4 regions of the Adlercreutzia wanghongyangiae genome follow, and region 2 is predicted to be linked to each of the others. Evidence: predicted binding sites of a transcription regulator. Region 2 holds the regulator's gene; each other region holds the start of a gene.
The links. The regulator LexA, encoded in region 2, represses DNA repair genes until DNA is damaged. The targets are predictions, from matches to a motif close to CNAACANNTGTTNG.

Region 1: a site for LexA is predicted at 1,696-1,709, ahead of VIN30_RS10435 (replication-associated recombination protein A). Genes of this name have one in related genera too.
Region 3: a site for LexA is predicted at 1,993-2,006, ahead of VIN30_RS10685 (Y-family DNA polymerase). Genes of this name have one in related genera too.
Region 4: a site for LexA is predicted at 2,122-2,135, ahead of uvrB (excinuclease ABC subunit UvrB). Genes of this name have one in related genera too.

What each region holds. Positions count from the first base shown of each region.
Region 1 covers NZ_JAYMFF010000023.1:37,827-41,464, forward strand. Annotated here, with positions in the region: gene VIN30_RS10430 (UTP--glucose-1-phosphate uridylyltransferase) at 316-1,128, shown strand; gene VIN30_RS10435 (replication-associated recombination protein A) at 1,746-3,056, shown strand; gene VIN30_RS10440 (DUF948 domain-containing protein) at 3,185-3,638, shown strand, end outside.
Region 2 covers NZ_JAYMFF010000009.1:119,614-123,251, forward strand. Annotated here, with positions in the region: gene VIN30_RS05555 (hypothetical protein) at 1-472, opposite strand, end outside; gene VIN30_RS05560 (hypothetical protein) at 559-1,068, opposite strand; gene dut (dUTP diphosphatase) at 1,083-1,517, opposite strand; gene nrdR (transcriptional regulator NrdR) at 1,528-1,974, opposite strand; gene lexA (transcriptional repressor LexA) at 2,265-2,900, shown strand; gene hflX (GTPase HflX) at 2,997-3,638, opposite strand, start outside.
Region 3 covers NZ_JAYMFF010000024.1:50,821-54,458, reverse strand. Annotated here, with positions in the region: gene VIN30_RS10690 (DUF262 domain-containing protein) at 1-1,891, opposite strand, end outside; gene VIN30_RS10685 (Y-family DNA polymerase) at 2,023-3,381, shown strand; gene VIN30_RS10680 (YolD-like family protein) at 3,374-3,638, shown strand, end outside.
Region 4 covers NZ_JAYMFF010000008.1:5,137-8,774, reverse strand. Annotated here, with positions in the region: gene VIN30_RS04795 (LysR family transcriptional regulator) at 1-429, shown strand, start outside; gene VIN30_RS04790 (FAD-dependent oxidoreductase) at 426-1,979, opposite strand; gene uvrB (excinuclease ABC subunit UvrB) at 2,234-3,638, shown strand, end outside.

The DNA.
Region 1 (3,638 bases), on a different contig from region 2:
GCTTGGAAATCACGAGTTTGTGACGTACGGTTGCGAAATGGGCCCTCTGCTGTACGGTATATCCACTGTTTTCGCAGTTGGCGTATTACACGCGAGGTGCCTTGCGGCCCCGGCGGTAACAAAGTAGCGATTTCCGAGCCAAAACGAGCGTTATCTCGCGCGGAAAGCAGATCGATGGCCGCGCGCCGCCGCGATGCGGTGTAGTATCATGGCCGTTGAATGCGCGAACGCGAGCTCCTCGGTGTTTTCGCCTGGGAGACGGTTTTCGCCTGATTTCAGGTTTCAGCGATGGCTCAATGAAGAGAAAGGCGATTGATGAAGGCTCTCATTCCCGCAGCGGGGCTCGGTACCCGCTTTCTGCCGGCCACAAAGGCCCAGCCCAAGGAAATGCTGCTCGTGGTGGACCGGCCCGCTATCCAGTATGTGGTGGAGGAGGGGCTCGCGTCGGCGGCCGACGAGGTGGTCATCATCAACAGCCACGACAAGAAGGCCATCGAGGACCATTTCGCTCCCAATCCCGAGCTGGTGGCGCTGCTGCGCGAGCGCGGCAAGGACGCCTACGCCGATGCCGTGGAGGCCGTGGGCAACTACCCGGTGAGCTATGTGTACCAGGAAGAGGCGTTAGGTTTGGGCCATGCGGTGCGCTGCGCGGCCGAGAAGACCGGCGACGAGGCCTTCTACGTGCTGCTGGGCGACGTGCTCGTGCCCGACAACCAGATGCTGCCGGCCATGCGGGCGGTCTCCGACGCCCATGGTGGTGCGAGCGTCATCGCGGTCATGCCCGTGCCCGACGACCAGGTGAGCCGCTTCGGCGTCATCGCCGGGGCGCCGGTGGCCGACGACGTGTGGAAGGTGGACGCGCTGGTGGAGAAGCCGGCCCTGGAGGACGCCCCCAGCAATCTGGCCGTGTTCGGTCGCTATCTGCTGTCGCCGCGCGTGATGGAGCTTCTGGCCGATGTGGAGCCGGGCGTGGGCGGCGAGATCCAGCTGACCGACGCGCTGGATGCGGTGCTGGCTGAGGAGGAGATGTACGCTCTGGTGGTGGATCCTGCCGACGGCTTCGATACGGGCACCGTGGAAAGCTGGCTGGAGACGAACAACATCTTGTTCCAGCGCAAGAACGGTTAGGCAACTCCCGAATTTCGCCCCCGCTTTCCCAGACTGCGCCGCGGTCGTGGAACGGGGCCGTTTTCTGCCGTGAAAGGCTTGGATACAAGGCTCGACAACGTGTCAGCAACGGTGCTATTATAAGAAATTGCCGTCACGTTCTCGCTGGTCGCAATGCTTCTTATTTCTGAAGAATTGCTTAAAGATGACCCTTTGAATCCACAAGTTCCCCACCTTCACGTCATAGGGAATTCAAGGCTGCTTGTTATACTGATGCCAGCAAGTGAGACAACCCCCTCCGATCACTTGCCTGCTTTGTCTCTGAAAAGCAGAAAGCGACTCCCGAGAGAGTCGCATCCCCCCTCCTTCTGGCCCGGCGGCCCCCTCCGCCGGGCCGCTTCTTTTCTCGACGCTGCGCGACGGCGATGCACCTGCCCTCGCGCCTCAAGGCTTTCCTTCGCGTAACGAGGTACGCTCAGCCGCCTTTCGGCACGATTGCAGGCGCCTCGCTGCCGCTCGCTGACTTCCTTGGGCGCATCCCGAGGCTCGGCCCTTCGGGCCATTGCCGATTTTCATTGCTGCAGAAAACTAACATTTGTTCTATTATTTGGCGGCTTCGCGTGGTACCATTACGAGCCATGGATACTTTATTTACTGCAATGGACAACGCACAGCGCAACGCGGTGGCCCCGCTGGCTGTGCGCATGCGACCGCGCGCGCTTGACGAGGTGGTCGGCCAGACCGAAGCCGTGGGCGAGGGCAGCTGGCTGCGCGCCGCTATTCAGAACGACAGCTTGAGCTCGGTCATTCTCTTCGGTCCGGCGGGTACGGGGAAAACGTCGCTGGCCCATGTGATCGCCGAGTCCACCAAGGCCACGTTCGTGGAGGTGTCGGCCATCGGGGGCACGGTGTCCGATCTGCGCCGCGAGATCGATGCGGCCGAGAAGCGGCTCGTTATGAACGGCTTGCGCACGATTCTGTTCGTGGACGAGATTCACCGCTTCAACCGCAGCCAGCAGGACACGTTGCTGCATGCGGTGGAGGATCGGCTGCTGGTGCTGGTAGGCGCCACCACCGAGAACCCGTTTTTCGAGGTGAACTCGGCCCTTATCTCGCGCTCGCGCGTGGTGGAGCTGCATGCGCTGTCCGACGAGGAGATCGTGCAGCTGGTGCAGCGGGCCGTGAGCGACGAGCGCGGCCTGGGGGGCGCCTACGTGTTGGAGGACGATGCGTGCAAGGCCATCGTCACCTTGGCCGGGGGCGACGGGCGCGGGGCCCTCACCACCTTGGAACTGGCCGCGGGCCTGGTGCCGCCTGGCACACGCGAAGCGCCGGTGGCCATCACCGAGGACATGGTGCGCACCGCCACGCCCCATCGCGTGCTGCCCTACGACAAGAACAAGGACATGCACTACGACATCATCTCCGCGTTCATCAAGAGCATGCGCGGCAGCGACCCCGATGCCGCGGTGTACTGGCTCGCCCGTATGATCGACGGGGGAGAGGACCCGAAGTTCATCGCCCGGCGCATGTACATCGCCGCTTCCGAGGACATCGGTAACGCCGACCCCCAGGCGCTGTTGGTGGCTGAAGCTGCTTTCCGCGCCGCCGAGGTCATCGGCTATCCCGAATGCCGCATCAATCTGGCCCAGGCCGCCATCTATCTGGCCCTGGCCCCGAAGTCGAACGCCGCCGAGGCCGCCATCGATGCGGCCCTGCGCGAAGTGCGCAACGGTCCGGCGCGCAAGGTGCCCGACTACCTGCGCGACCGCCACCGTCCCGGTTCCGAGAACTACGGCCAGTACAAATACCCGCACAGCTATCCGGGCGGCTGGGTGGACCAGCGTTACCTGCCGGAAGGTTTGGAGCGCGGTTGCTTCTACCAGCCCAGCGAACGCGGCTGGGAGGCCTACCGCACTGACGCCGCTTCCCGCGACCGCCAGAATTGACGGGGCGTCTACGGCCGTTTACGGAATGGCTACTTGTGTGACGGCCTTCTGTGAAATTGCTGGTGGGCTTATTAGAATGGGCGCGGTAATAGTATAGTCAGGTCTTCGCAAATATAAGGAGGCTCATCATGGATTTCGCTGCTGTTGTGGACGTGGCTCTGCCGATCGTCTATGTGCTTGTGGGCGCGGTGCTGGTCTGGTTCGTCGTGGAGCTGGCGCTGACCATTCGCTCGACTCGTTCGACCATCGACGATGCTCACAAGGAGCTGACGCCCACGCTGCAGAACGTGGAGAAGATCACTGCCCAGGTTGAGCCGTTGGTCGGCAACGTGAACACGCTGATCACCGAGCAGGTGAACCCGCTGATGGAGAAGGCCAACGCCTTGGCCGAGGAAGCGCGTCCGGCGGTGGGCCGCGTCGACCCGCTGGTGGAGCGCCTGGCCCTGACGGTGGATGCGGCCAACCTGGAGCTGATGCGCGTTGACCAGATTCTGGAGGATGTGACGCAGATCACCGATTCCGTGTCGAAGGCTGCCGGCGCCGTGGATACGGTCACGAGCGCTCCTATCGATCTGGTGAACA
Region 2 (3,638 bases):
TAATGGTAATCGGCTGGGTAGCCGCCAACTCCACGCCATCGAGCGAACCAATCACGATCTCGCCGATTTCCTGGTTGATGTCATCGTTCGACTTGCCCGCCAACTCGTCGGGATTGGCGATCTTCTGGTTCACGGCGTTCTGCAGTGCCTGCTGATAGCCGGTGTAGCTCTTGCAGGTAAGCGTAATCTGGGCCTCGGCCGTATCACCGTCCACCGTCACAGAGTCGATGGCGTAATCAAACCCGCCCAAATAGGCCTTCATGAACTCCACGCCATCGATGCCGTACACCGACAGCTGGCTCATATCGATGCTCTCGGACAACTCGTTCACGAAGTTGTCGTCAAGATTCTTGATGCTGTCCAACTCCGACGTTAGCGACGCGCGAATGATCTCGTCATCGCTTTTCTCGCCTGAGCATCCCGAAAGGGACACTACAGCCCCCAACAACGCCCCCACAAGCAGGAGAGACATTAGAATCCCCTGAGTAAGGAATCGACTATTCAATTTTACATAATCCGCATTATCAGACATTTTCATAGTTCAACCTTTCTTGAGCCTTAACCCCAGGGGTTGCCGTTCCCGCTGCCGTCGGGCGAGCCGGAGATGCCGCCTTGCAGGTCTGCGGCACCTTCGCCGAGAATGGCGCTGTAGTCGCCGGTCTGCATGGCCTCCATCAGTATGGGGATCATCGTGACCAGTCCGATGATATTCAGCGCAAGCGCAATGGAGCTGATGACGACACCCATGATGGCCGTCTGCCGCACCACCGTGGCGAAGTTCCGATGAGGGCCCTCCGGTCGGCTCAACACGCGACGAACCTTCACCAGAGCCAGTATGGCGCATACCAGCGCCACAGAGCTGAGGGCCACGCCGCCGATAATGAACGACACGGGACCCGCGATGGTGGCCACGGTGCTCAATGTGCGCGCCGAGTTCAAATCCATCAGATCGAGCTGATCGCGCGCATCGCCCTGAGGCGGCTGCGGTCCCTGGTTCTCGGGTGGCGCGGGCAGAGAATTTCCCGGCTGTGTTGACCCGGAATCATCGGGCGGTGTTCGGTGTTCCATGAAATTCCTCGCTCCTAGCAGACCCCGCTGCTTCCGAAGCCGCGGTCGCCGCGGTCGCTTTCCGGAAGAGCATCGGTGTTATGTAAAGTAATAGGGGGAACGGCCACTATCATCAACTGCGCGATGCGGTCTCCCCGGGAGAACGAAAACGCCTCGTGGGGATCAAGATTGATCAGCACCACCTTGATCTCGCCCCGGTAACCGGCATCGACGAGCCCGGGGGCGTTCACGATCGATACGCCGTGACGGGCGGCCAAACCGCTGCGCGGAATGACCAGACCGGCGTGCCCCTCGGGAATGGCCAAGGCGAAACCGCACGGCACGGTCATGCGCTCGAAAGGCCCGAGCACTCCGTCGACGGCGGCGCGAAGATCGAGGCCCGCATCTCCCCCGTGGGCGTAGCACGGCAGTTCCAATGTCTCGTCGAGCAAGGTGATGGCAACATCCACGATATGCCCCCTACCCCAGATCGCCGAGTGCCTGGGAGAACTCCTCCACACTCTGGAAATCTTTGTAGACGCTCGCAAAGCGGATATAGGCGACCTCGTCCATCTTCACCAGGCGCGCGAGCACCATGTCGCCCAAATCCTTCGACTTGATCTCGGTGCGTTGGGTCGCACGCAACTCGGTTTCCAAACTCGTGATGAGTCCGTCGATCTTCTCGGGTGTAATCGGACGCTTGGCACAGGCGATCAGCAGGCCGCGCATAAGCTTCTGGCGATCGAACACCTCGGAAGAGCCGTCGGTCTTTATCACCAGGATGGGATGCTCGGCCAAACGCTCGTAGGTAGTGAACCGGTTGCCGCATTCGAGGCATTCCCGACGTCGGCGAATGGACGCTCCTTCGTCCGCCGAACGTGAATCGACCACCTTCGATTCGGGGTAGCCGCAGGATGGACAGCGCATGAGTTCTCCTAACCGTGAGTTGATAACCCATGATACCCTACGACAGGCCTCCGCGCCCCATACTTCAAAACATTGCTACCATCGCGACAAGCGACGGCGAGGCTTAGGCGAAGAAGGCCACAAAGGAGGCAACGGTGCTGAGAAGGAAGGCGATGGAAAATTCGATTCTGCTCATTTTTCTCTCCTGACCTCTTGCGTAGAACCTTTGTTCGCAGTTATAATAGAGCGAACAAAGGTTCATGTCAATATTTTTTCAAACAAATGTACGTCTCTTTTGAAAGGACGCGGAAATGGCGCAGAAGGTGACCAAGCGACAGCAGGCGGTACTGGACTGCATCGAGGCCTGCATCCGGCAGAAAGGCTACGGCCCCACCGTGCGCGAGGTCTGCCAAACCCTGGGGCTGTCCTCCCCTTCCACCGTCCATGTGCACCTCAAGGCCCTGGAGGACAAGGGCTACATCAAACGCGATCCCCTGAAGTCGCGCTCCATCGCGCTCACCTATCCCATTGAGGAAGTGCCTTGCGCCGGAGCCCTCGCCGACAGCTACAGCAAGCTCGTCAACGTGCCCCTTGTGGGCGATGTGGCGGCCGGCTCCCCCATTCTGGCCGAGGAGAACATCACCGACACCATCACCCTGCCCACCGACATCGTGGGCGATGCCCCCTCCTTCATGCTGTCGGTACGCGGCGAGTCCATGATCGAGGCCGGCATCAACGACGGCGATTACGTCGTGGTGAAGGAGCAGCCGGTGGCCAATAACGGCGATATCGTCGTGGCCATTGTCGATGACGGTGCCACAGTGAAGCGATTCTACAAGGAGGCCGACCACATCCGCCTGCAACCCGAGAACTCGTCCATGGAGCCCATCATTGTCAGCGATTGTTCCATAGCCGGCAAGGTGGTGGCCGTGTTCCGCCGCCTCTGAGCCGCGCCGGCTCGAAACAAGCAGCGGAGCCGTGGCAGAATCTGCCGCGGCTCCGTTTCGTCTTCTCGGTTCTTGCCGTCCTGGAAACGCGCCTGCCTACGAGTGGGCAAACGGCAGAAACGCCGCCACTTGGGCCGGCCCCGCGAGCATCTGGATATGGGTGCCGTCGGCCTCGTGGTCCTCCGAGATGATATGGCACCGTTCGTGGGCCAACGACACCAGATCGCCCCGCTGATAGGGAATCACCACGTCGAGCTTGGTGTCGGCCGCACTCGCCGCATGGGCGATGGCTCCCACCATGTCGTCGATACCGAACCCGGTGCGCGCCGAGAGAAACTGAGCGTGGGGAAAGCGCCGGCGCAACCCTTCAAGCACATCGTCTTCGAGAAGGTCGCATTTGTTGAACACCTCGATCGTGCCAATGGAGGCGGCACCGATCTGATCAAGCACACCGCGCACAGCCTCGATCTGCGATTCGAACTCGGACGATGAGGCATCCACCACATGCAGGATGAGATCGGCACCTGTGATCTCGTCAAGGGTGGATTTGAACGCCTCCACAAGCGTCGTCGGCAGCTTCTGGATGAAACCGACCGTATCGGTCACCGTGATCTCACGGCCCTCGGGCAGCTCGAACTTGCGCGTGGTGGAATCCAGCGTGGCGAACAGCTTATCGTAGCTGAGCACATCGGAACCCGTCAGGCGATTGATGAGCGAACTCTTCCCCGCGTTGGTGTA
Region 3 (3,638 bases), on a different contig from region 2:
AAAAGAAAAATCGTGCAGGGAACTCTCCATCGGGAATATAGCGAAGAAGGGCGGACGGATCGAGGTCGTAGACGGAAGAAAGCACTCCACAAATCATTTCTGCCCAATTTCTCGTCGTAAACCTTGACCCGAGGAACGTGTATGCGGCTATCTTTCTGTTTGTGAACTCGAAATCCTCATCAAGTCCGACTTCTTCGTGCATATCAAAAGCTGGCATATAGCTAGTCTCGATTGTTGGCCATAATTCGAGAAATCGCTTCTTAAGCCATTTGTTTCTCTGCTCGAGTTCCGCTTCGGTCCATTTTTCACTGTCGGCTATTTGTTTACTCATTCTGAAACCGGTGTCTTTGAAACCGCCTTCTGAGTCTCGTTTGTCGATGAAGCGTTTGTTGCTGTATTGGGAATTGTATGCCGTCAAAGTTAGATTTGCGAGAGAATTGAGCCAGCGGTCATGAACCCTCTCGTAATCTGCTCCCAGATCCTCTTTCCAACTCGGAGAGAGGGATTGCGGCATGACGTGTTCAACGGTATATCGATCTTCTTTCATGCCGCCAACAATATTGACTCGCTCTAGGCTATTGCCGTTTTCGAGTTTGTCGTATAGATAGAATCGGTACGCTCCGATTCTATAGAAATCTCGTCTCTCGAATTCGTCCATGAACTCTTCGTCGCGGGGATAGCGCCCGCTTCCTTCTTTTGCCAAAAGGATATATTTCAGCACGTCGGGATAGCGGTTTTCGCTTTTAGCGCCTCGAAGCGTTTCGGAATGCAGTGTTTCGAACACCTTATTTAAGGCGTTTGTTGGCACTTTGCAAACCCAACGGCGGAATATGTAGTTTTCGATTGCCTCAAGGGATTCCGCTATTTCGGCATCGGTTATCTTTTGGGTTTCTCGGTATTCGAATAAGTTGAGCAAGTATGGATTGACGACGCTTGTGTCCAGCAATACAAGCCTTTTTAGGACTGCGTCTATCGAGGCATTCCCAGAATCATGTTTACGAATGAGTCTGTAATACTCTGAGTGCCTGAGTAGATTCTCCAGGAGATAGTTTGTCTCAATCCCGTTGCCTCTCACATAGTTTTTGAAGATCGCGTAGACCTTTTTGATGGCAGGGGTCTTCCGTTGCGTGGCCGCTAGCCAGTCGCGGGCGAATGAGCTGACATCATAATCAGTGTTCTTCTCGATCCTATTCCAATACTCTTCGTAGTATTTTTCCTGAGATTCGGAATCTAGCCCCATGAGGATGAAGTTGCGTATCTTGTCGCCTTCACTTAGCTCTAAGCCTGTAGAGTTGAGGCTTTCGAAGATGCGCTGAGCGTCGTCGGTTCCGTCAAGTTTAATGTCGATAACCATTAATTTTTCGATCGCTAATTGAAGCTGATCGGCAGATAACTCGCTTGCAGCTATTCTTTTTCGGAAGTAGTTGTAGTTCACGGTGATGTTGGAGGTGCTGATGAATTTGCTCTCATCGGCCGAGTAAATAGCTTCGAATGCTCTCTGATCGTCTTTGATGAGCTTTAGTTTCAGCTTGCTGTCATTTTTATGCCATTTGTCGATAAGGTATTCTTCGTTGATCATCTCTGCCAGATTGGCATCCTCTGAAACGATAGACCCCTTCTGCAAAAGGTGAACAAGCGCAAGCAGCAGAAGATAAGACGTTGTGATTCTCTGCTGCCCGTCAATAACAATACGCACATCTCCGTCGGCTTGCGACACAATGCTACCGAAGAAATGGGTGCTTTCGCTACCAACTGCCAACTCTTCGAGGTCGTCGAAGAGCTGCTTGCAATCTTCGATTCGCCAATCGTAGTTGCGCTGATATACGGGAATATGGAATCGGGTTTTTGTGCCCTCTAGCAAGTTCACCAAATATCTTTCTTCGCCTTTCATCTGTTTTCCTCTCCACTGTTCTACCAGGACTCAAACAGGTGTTCCGTTACATTTCCCATTGTAAGCGAAGTAACAGGCATTAATGTTTAATTGGTAAAACAAGAACTAATGTTCCATGTTATACTGAGGCCATGGAATATGAGCGCACATACGTTTGCATCGACTTGAAGAGCTTCTACGCCTCGGTGGAGTGCGTTGCGCGTGGGCTCGATCCTATGACGACGAAGCTCGTCGTAGCCGATCCCACGCGCTCGGAAATGACCATCTGTTTGGCGGTGAGCCCGGCCATGAAGGCGGCCGGCGTGCGCAACCGCTGCCGCCTGCACGAGATTCCCACGGGGATGGAGTTCATCACCGCCCAACCCCGCATGAAAACGTACATGCAGGTGTCGGCGGACATCTACGCCACCTATCTGCGCTACGTCTCGCCCGACGACATTCACCCGTACTCCATCGACGAGTGCTTTATCGACGCCACGCCCTATCTGGAGCTTTACGACCTTACAGCCCGCGAGTTCGCCGACACGTTGCGCGGGGCCGTGCTTGCCGAGACGGGCATTCCCGCCACGGCGGGCATCGGGCCGAACCTGTTTCTGGCCAAGGTGGCGCTCGACATTGCGGCCAAGCATGCCGCCGACGGCATCGGCGAACTTACCGAGCGTACCTTCCGCGAGCAGATTTGGCCGCATCGGCCCATTACCGACATTTGGAACATCGGGCCGGGCATCGCCCGCCGTCTGGCGCAATACCGCGTGTTCGACCTGCGCGGCGTGACCGAGATGGATCCCGATGCGCTCTATAGCGAGTTCGGGGTGAATGCCGAGTACCTCATCGACCATGCTTGGGGGCTGGAGCCCTGCACCATCGCCGAGATCAAGGCCTACGAGCCGGAGAGCTCCTCGCTCATGAACGGCCAGATTCTGCCCTGCGGCTACTCCTTCGACGACACCCTCATGGTGATGCGCGAGATGGTAGACGATGCGGTGCTCGATCTGGTGCAGAAGCGCCTGGTGACCGACCATATTTCGCTGCACGTGAGCTACGGGCGCGACAACGCTGCCGAGGTGGGGACGGCAAGGGAGCCGGCGGCGAAGGCGGCGTCTGATGAGGTGCTCTTCGAAGGCGGTCACGGGGTGCGCCGCATCGGGGGAGTGCGGCCCCATGGCGGGGGCGGGCGCAAGATTCCCGAGCGCACGAACTCGTTCGCGAAGCTCTACGGGTATTTGGAGGCGCTCTTCCGCGAGACGGTGGATCCGACGCGCACCATGCGCAAGATCAGCATCGGCTTCGGCAACCTGGTGGACGAAGATTTGGCCACGGTGGACCTGTTCACCGATGTGGAGGCCGCTGCGCGCGAGCGCCGACGCGCTGAGGCCGTGCTTGCCGTGAAGGGGAAGTTCGGGAAGAACGCCCTTATCAAGGGCACGAGTTTGAAGGAGCGTGCCCTCGGTCGGGAGCGCAACGAGATGGTGGGCGGTCACCATGGCTAGTGGGGAAGCCTTCGAGGGATTGGCATGGGTCGAGGTGGAAGACGCCCCGCCTGGCACCGGATCGGGCGCGTGTGGGGATATCGACCGGCCGGTTCCGGCGGGATTGGGACGCCCCCATCCCGAACGCGCCCGGCAGTTCGCGCCCTTCGCAGCCCTGCGCGGCTACTACGACCTGGTGCAGGAGAAGGAGCGCGTTGTGGAACCCCGCCGCCCGCTGGCCGAGGACGAGGCCCGCGAGCTTGCCGAGGCTGTGGCGC
Region 4 (3,638 bases), on a different contig from region 2:
TTGGCGGATGCGGGGTTCTGCTATACCGAGCTGTACCGCGATACGTATTGCTGCGCCGTCGGCGAAGGTCATCGGTTGACGAAACGCGAGACCGTTCGCCTTGAGGACTTGGACGGCGAGACGGTTTACGTCGAATCGATGTACCGCGAGGAGCCGCAGATGAGGCTTTTCGAGAGCACGGTCGCCGAAAAGCGCCTCGACATCGTTTTCGACGAGTCGGTTTTCAGTACAGCGCTTCTTATGAGAGTGGCACTCGAGGGGGGAGTTGTGCCCGTGCCGACCCGGTATGCGCCGGCGTGCACCCCGCCGCTTACCTGCGTTCCCTTGGATTGGGGCGAAGCCAGCTATGGCATTGTCGCCAAGGCTGATTGCGGGCAAGCGGCGCGTGCGTTCGCCGATTATGCAAAGAGCTACTTTGCCGAAAGCTAGAGATTGTCGCAGAGGCGAATGGCGGCGAAGTGCCCTGCGAGACTGGCGAGGCTGTTGCCCGCGCCTCCTGCGGGGTACTGACCGAAATACGCGTTTCCGGCCGCCACCTCGCCAGCGGCGTAGAGACCCGTAATGGGCGCGCCGTCGCCGGCCACGACTTGGCAGTTTTCGTCGATCTTCAGCCCTTTGATGGTGCCGAAGCAATAGGTGGTTGCCTTTTCCGCGTAAAATGGCGCGCGCTCCACTTTGTGAGCGTATTCGGCCGGCAAGCCATAGGGGAGCTCTCGACCTGCTGTAGCGTCTGCGTTGTAGGTCTCTATCGTTGCCTTGAGGGCGTCTGCGTCAATCCCCGTGGCAGCGCAAAGCTCTTCGATGGTGTCGAAGGGTACGAGGGATCCTGCATCGATTTTCGGCCGGGTCTCCTCCTCGTTTTGCTCGACGTAGTCGCTGTCGCAAATGCACCAGGCATACGAGTTCTCGGTATGCTGCACCAGGGGCCACATGATGAGGTACCAGTTCTCCGTCTCGTCGCAGAAGCGCTCGCCCTTTTCATTCACGAGGAAATTGCATGCCGTGACGACAATGGTGTCATCGTCTGCGATCATTCCGCCGTAGACGCCGTCGGAGACGAGAGGCGTATTGAATTGGCGCGTGAAATCGATGGCCATTCCCGTTGCGCCCGGGTTGGGTAAGAAGTTGCACTTGCTGAAGGCTGGCAAGTGCTCGCTGATCTTGTCCGGGTTCGCCGCGAAGCCGCCGGTTGCCAGCAGCACCGCGCGGGAGGAGATGGCGGAGGTCTTGCCTGCCTGCTCAATCTCGATGCCGGTTACGGTGGTTCCCTCGGCCACAAGGGCCGTGGCCTGGCAGTCGGTTCGTACGTCGACGCTGGTCTTCTCGAGTTGTTTGATGACGGCATCAGCGAAGGCGCCTCCGCTGCCTTCGGGAGCTGCGGCGAAGATGTCGGTTGCATAGGCGCCGGCAGCGTAAGGGACGTCCACGTCGATGGAATCGGGGAAGGGGACGCCCATGGCCATAAGGGCCTTGATTACCTCTGCTGTTCTGCTGAAGTAGCTCTCCTGAAGTGCGCTGTTCAGGCAGCCTTTTTCCTCGGCGTAGCCATGGCGTTCCACGTCGTTGGCTGCGGCATCGATCATGGTGATGATCTCGTCTGCGGAAGCGCAGTCCGCGGGACTCTCGTTGTAGCGTTTCGAGAATCCGACGAAGTATCCATCCGAGAGTTTCAAAGAGCCGCCAAGCGAGTCTTGCTGCTCAAGAAGGATGATTTTTGCTTCAGGCTTAAGGTCGGACAACGTAATGGCGGCCATCATTCCGGCCAATCCTCCGCCGACGATGACTGCATCAGCCGTCTCTGATGAGCCGGCCGCTTCGCCCTCAGCGGCTTGCTGCCGTTCTTCCGGGGCACAGCCTTGCAGGCCCAGAGCAGCACTGATGCCCGCCAATACAGAGGTGGCCACGAAGCTGCGTCGCGATAGGTTCCTGTCCATGGGTCTCTTCCTTTCCTTGAATAAGCGATCGCTAACTTTTGCCATTGTAGGAGCGGTCTACAAAAGGAGGAATTACCGTATTATTTATTCGTTTTAGGGGCTTCCTTCATTCGATTGGGATTCGAGATTAGTGCCCAAGCAAAGTGTCGGGCGGTTACGCTGCTCAAACAAAACCATGATAATCAAACGAACATCTGTTCATTTCTTGAGGAAGGTGCTAGACTGTTCTCCTTATAGCGAAACTGCGTGAGAAAGGGATGGGCGTGTCTACTCATCTTTCCAATATAGAAGGCATGGCCATGGAGGGGAAGCTCCCCGAGGTGCGCTTGGCCAACACCCCCTTTAAAGTCGTCTCGCCCTTCGAGCCGTCGGGCGATCAGCCCGAGGCCATCGCCGCGCTCGCCCACGGCGTGGAGGAGGGCCTGCGCTACCAGACGCTGCTGGGCGTCACGGGCTCGGGCAAGACCTTCACCATGGCGAAGACCATCGAGGCGGTGCAGAAGCCCACGCTCGTCATGGCCCCCAACAAGACCCTCGCGGCCCAGCTGGCCGCCGAGCTGAAGGAGTTCTTCCCCGACAACGCCGTGGTGTACTTCGTCAGCTACTACGACTACTACCAGCCCGAGGCCTACGTGCCCGCCTCCGACACCTTCATCGAGAAGGACGCCTCCATCAACGAGGAGGTGGAGAAGCTGCGCCACGCGGCCACGAGCGCGCTTTTGTCTCGCCGCGATGTGATCGTGGTGGCGTCGGTCAGCTGCATCTACGGCATCGGCAGCCCCATGGACTACGCCGGCATGGCGGTGTTCGTGGACAAGCAGAAGGAGATGGATCGCGACGAGGTCATCCACGAGCTCATCGACATCCAGTACGACCGCAACGACTACGAGCAGAAACGCGGCACCTTCCGCGTGCGTGGCGATGCGCTCGATGTGTTCCCGCCTTACGCCGACCATCCCATCCGCATCGAGTTCTGGGGCGACGAGATAGAGTCGATCGACGAGATCGACCAGGTCACGGGCGAGGTGCTGAACTCCTTCGAGGCGCTGCCCATCTGGCCGGCCTCCCACTACGTCACGGCGCGTCCCAAGATGGACAAGGCGCTTACCACCATTCAGGACGAGCTGCGCGAGCGCTTGCAGCAGTTCAAGGAAGAGGGAAAGCTTCTGGAGGCCCAGCGTCTGGAGATGCGCGTGAACTACGACTTGGAAATGCTGGAGACCATGGGATTCTGCTCCGGCATCGAGAACTACTCGCGGCATCTGGACGGGCGCGAGCCGGGCGAGCCGCCCTACACCCTCATCGATTACTTCCCGAAGGACTTCCTCTGCATCATCGACGAGTCCCATGTCACGGTGCCTCAGATTCGCGGCATGCACGAGGGCGACCGCTCCCGTAAGATCACCCTGGCCGAGCACGGTTTCCGCCTGCCCAGCTGCCTGGACAACCGCCCCCTGCGCTTCGACGAGTTCGAGGAGCGCATCCCGCAGTTCATCTACGTGTCGGCCACGCCGGGCGACTACGAGGAGAAGGTGAGCCTGGCCCAGGTGGACCAGGTCATTCGCCCCACGGGCCTCTTGGACCCCGAGATCGTGGTGCGCACGAGCAAAAGCCAGATCGACGACATCATCGACGAGGCGAAGGAGCGCGCGGCCCGCGACGAGCGTGTGCTCATCACCACGCTCACGAAGAAGATGGCCGAGG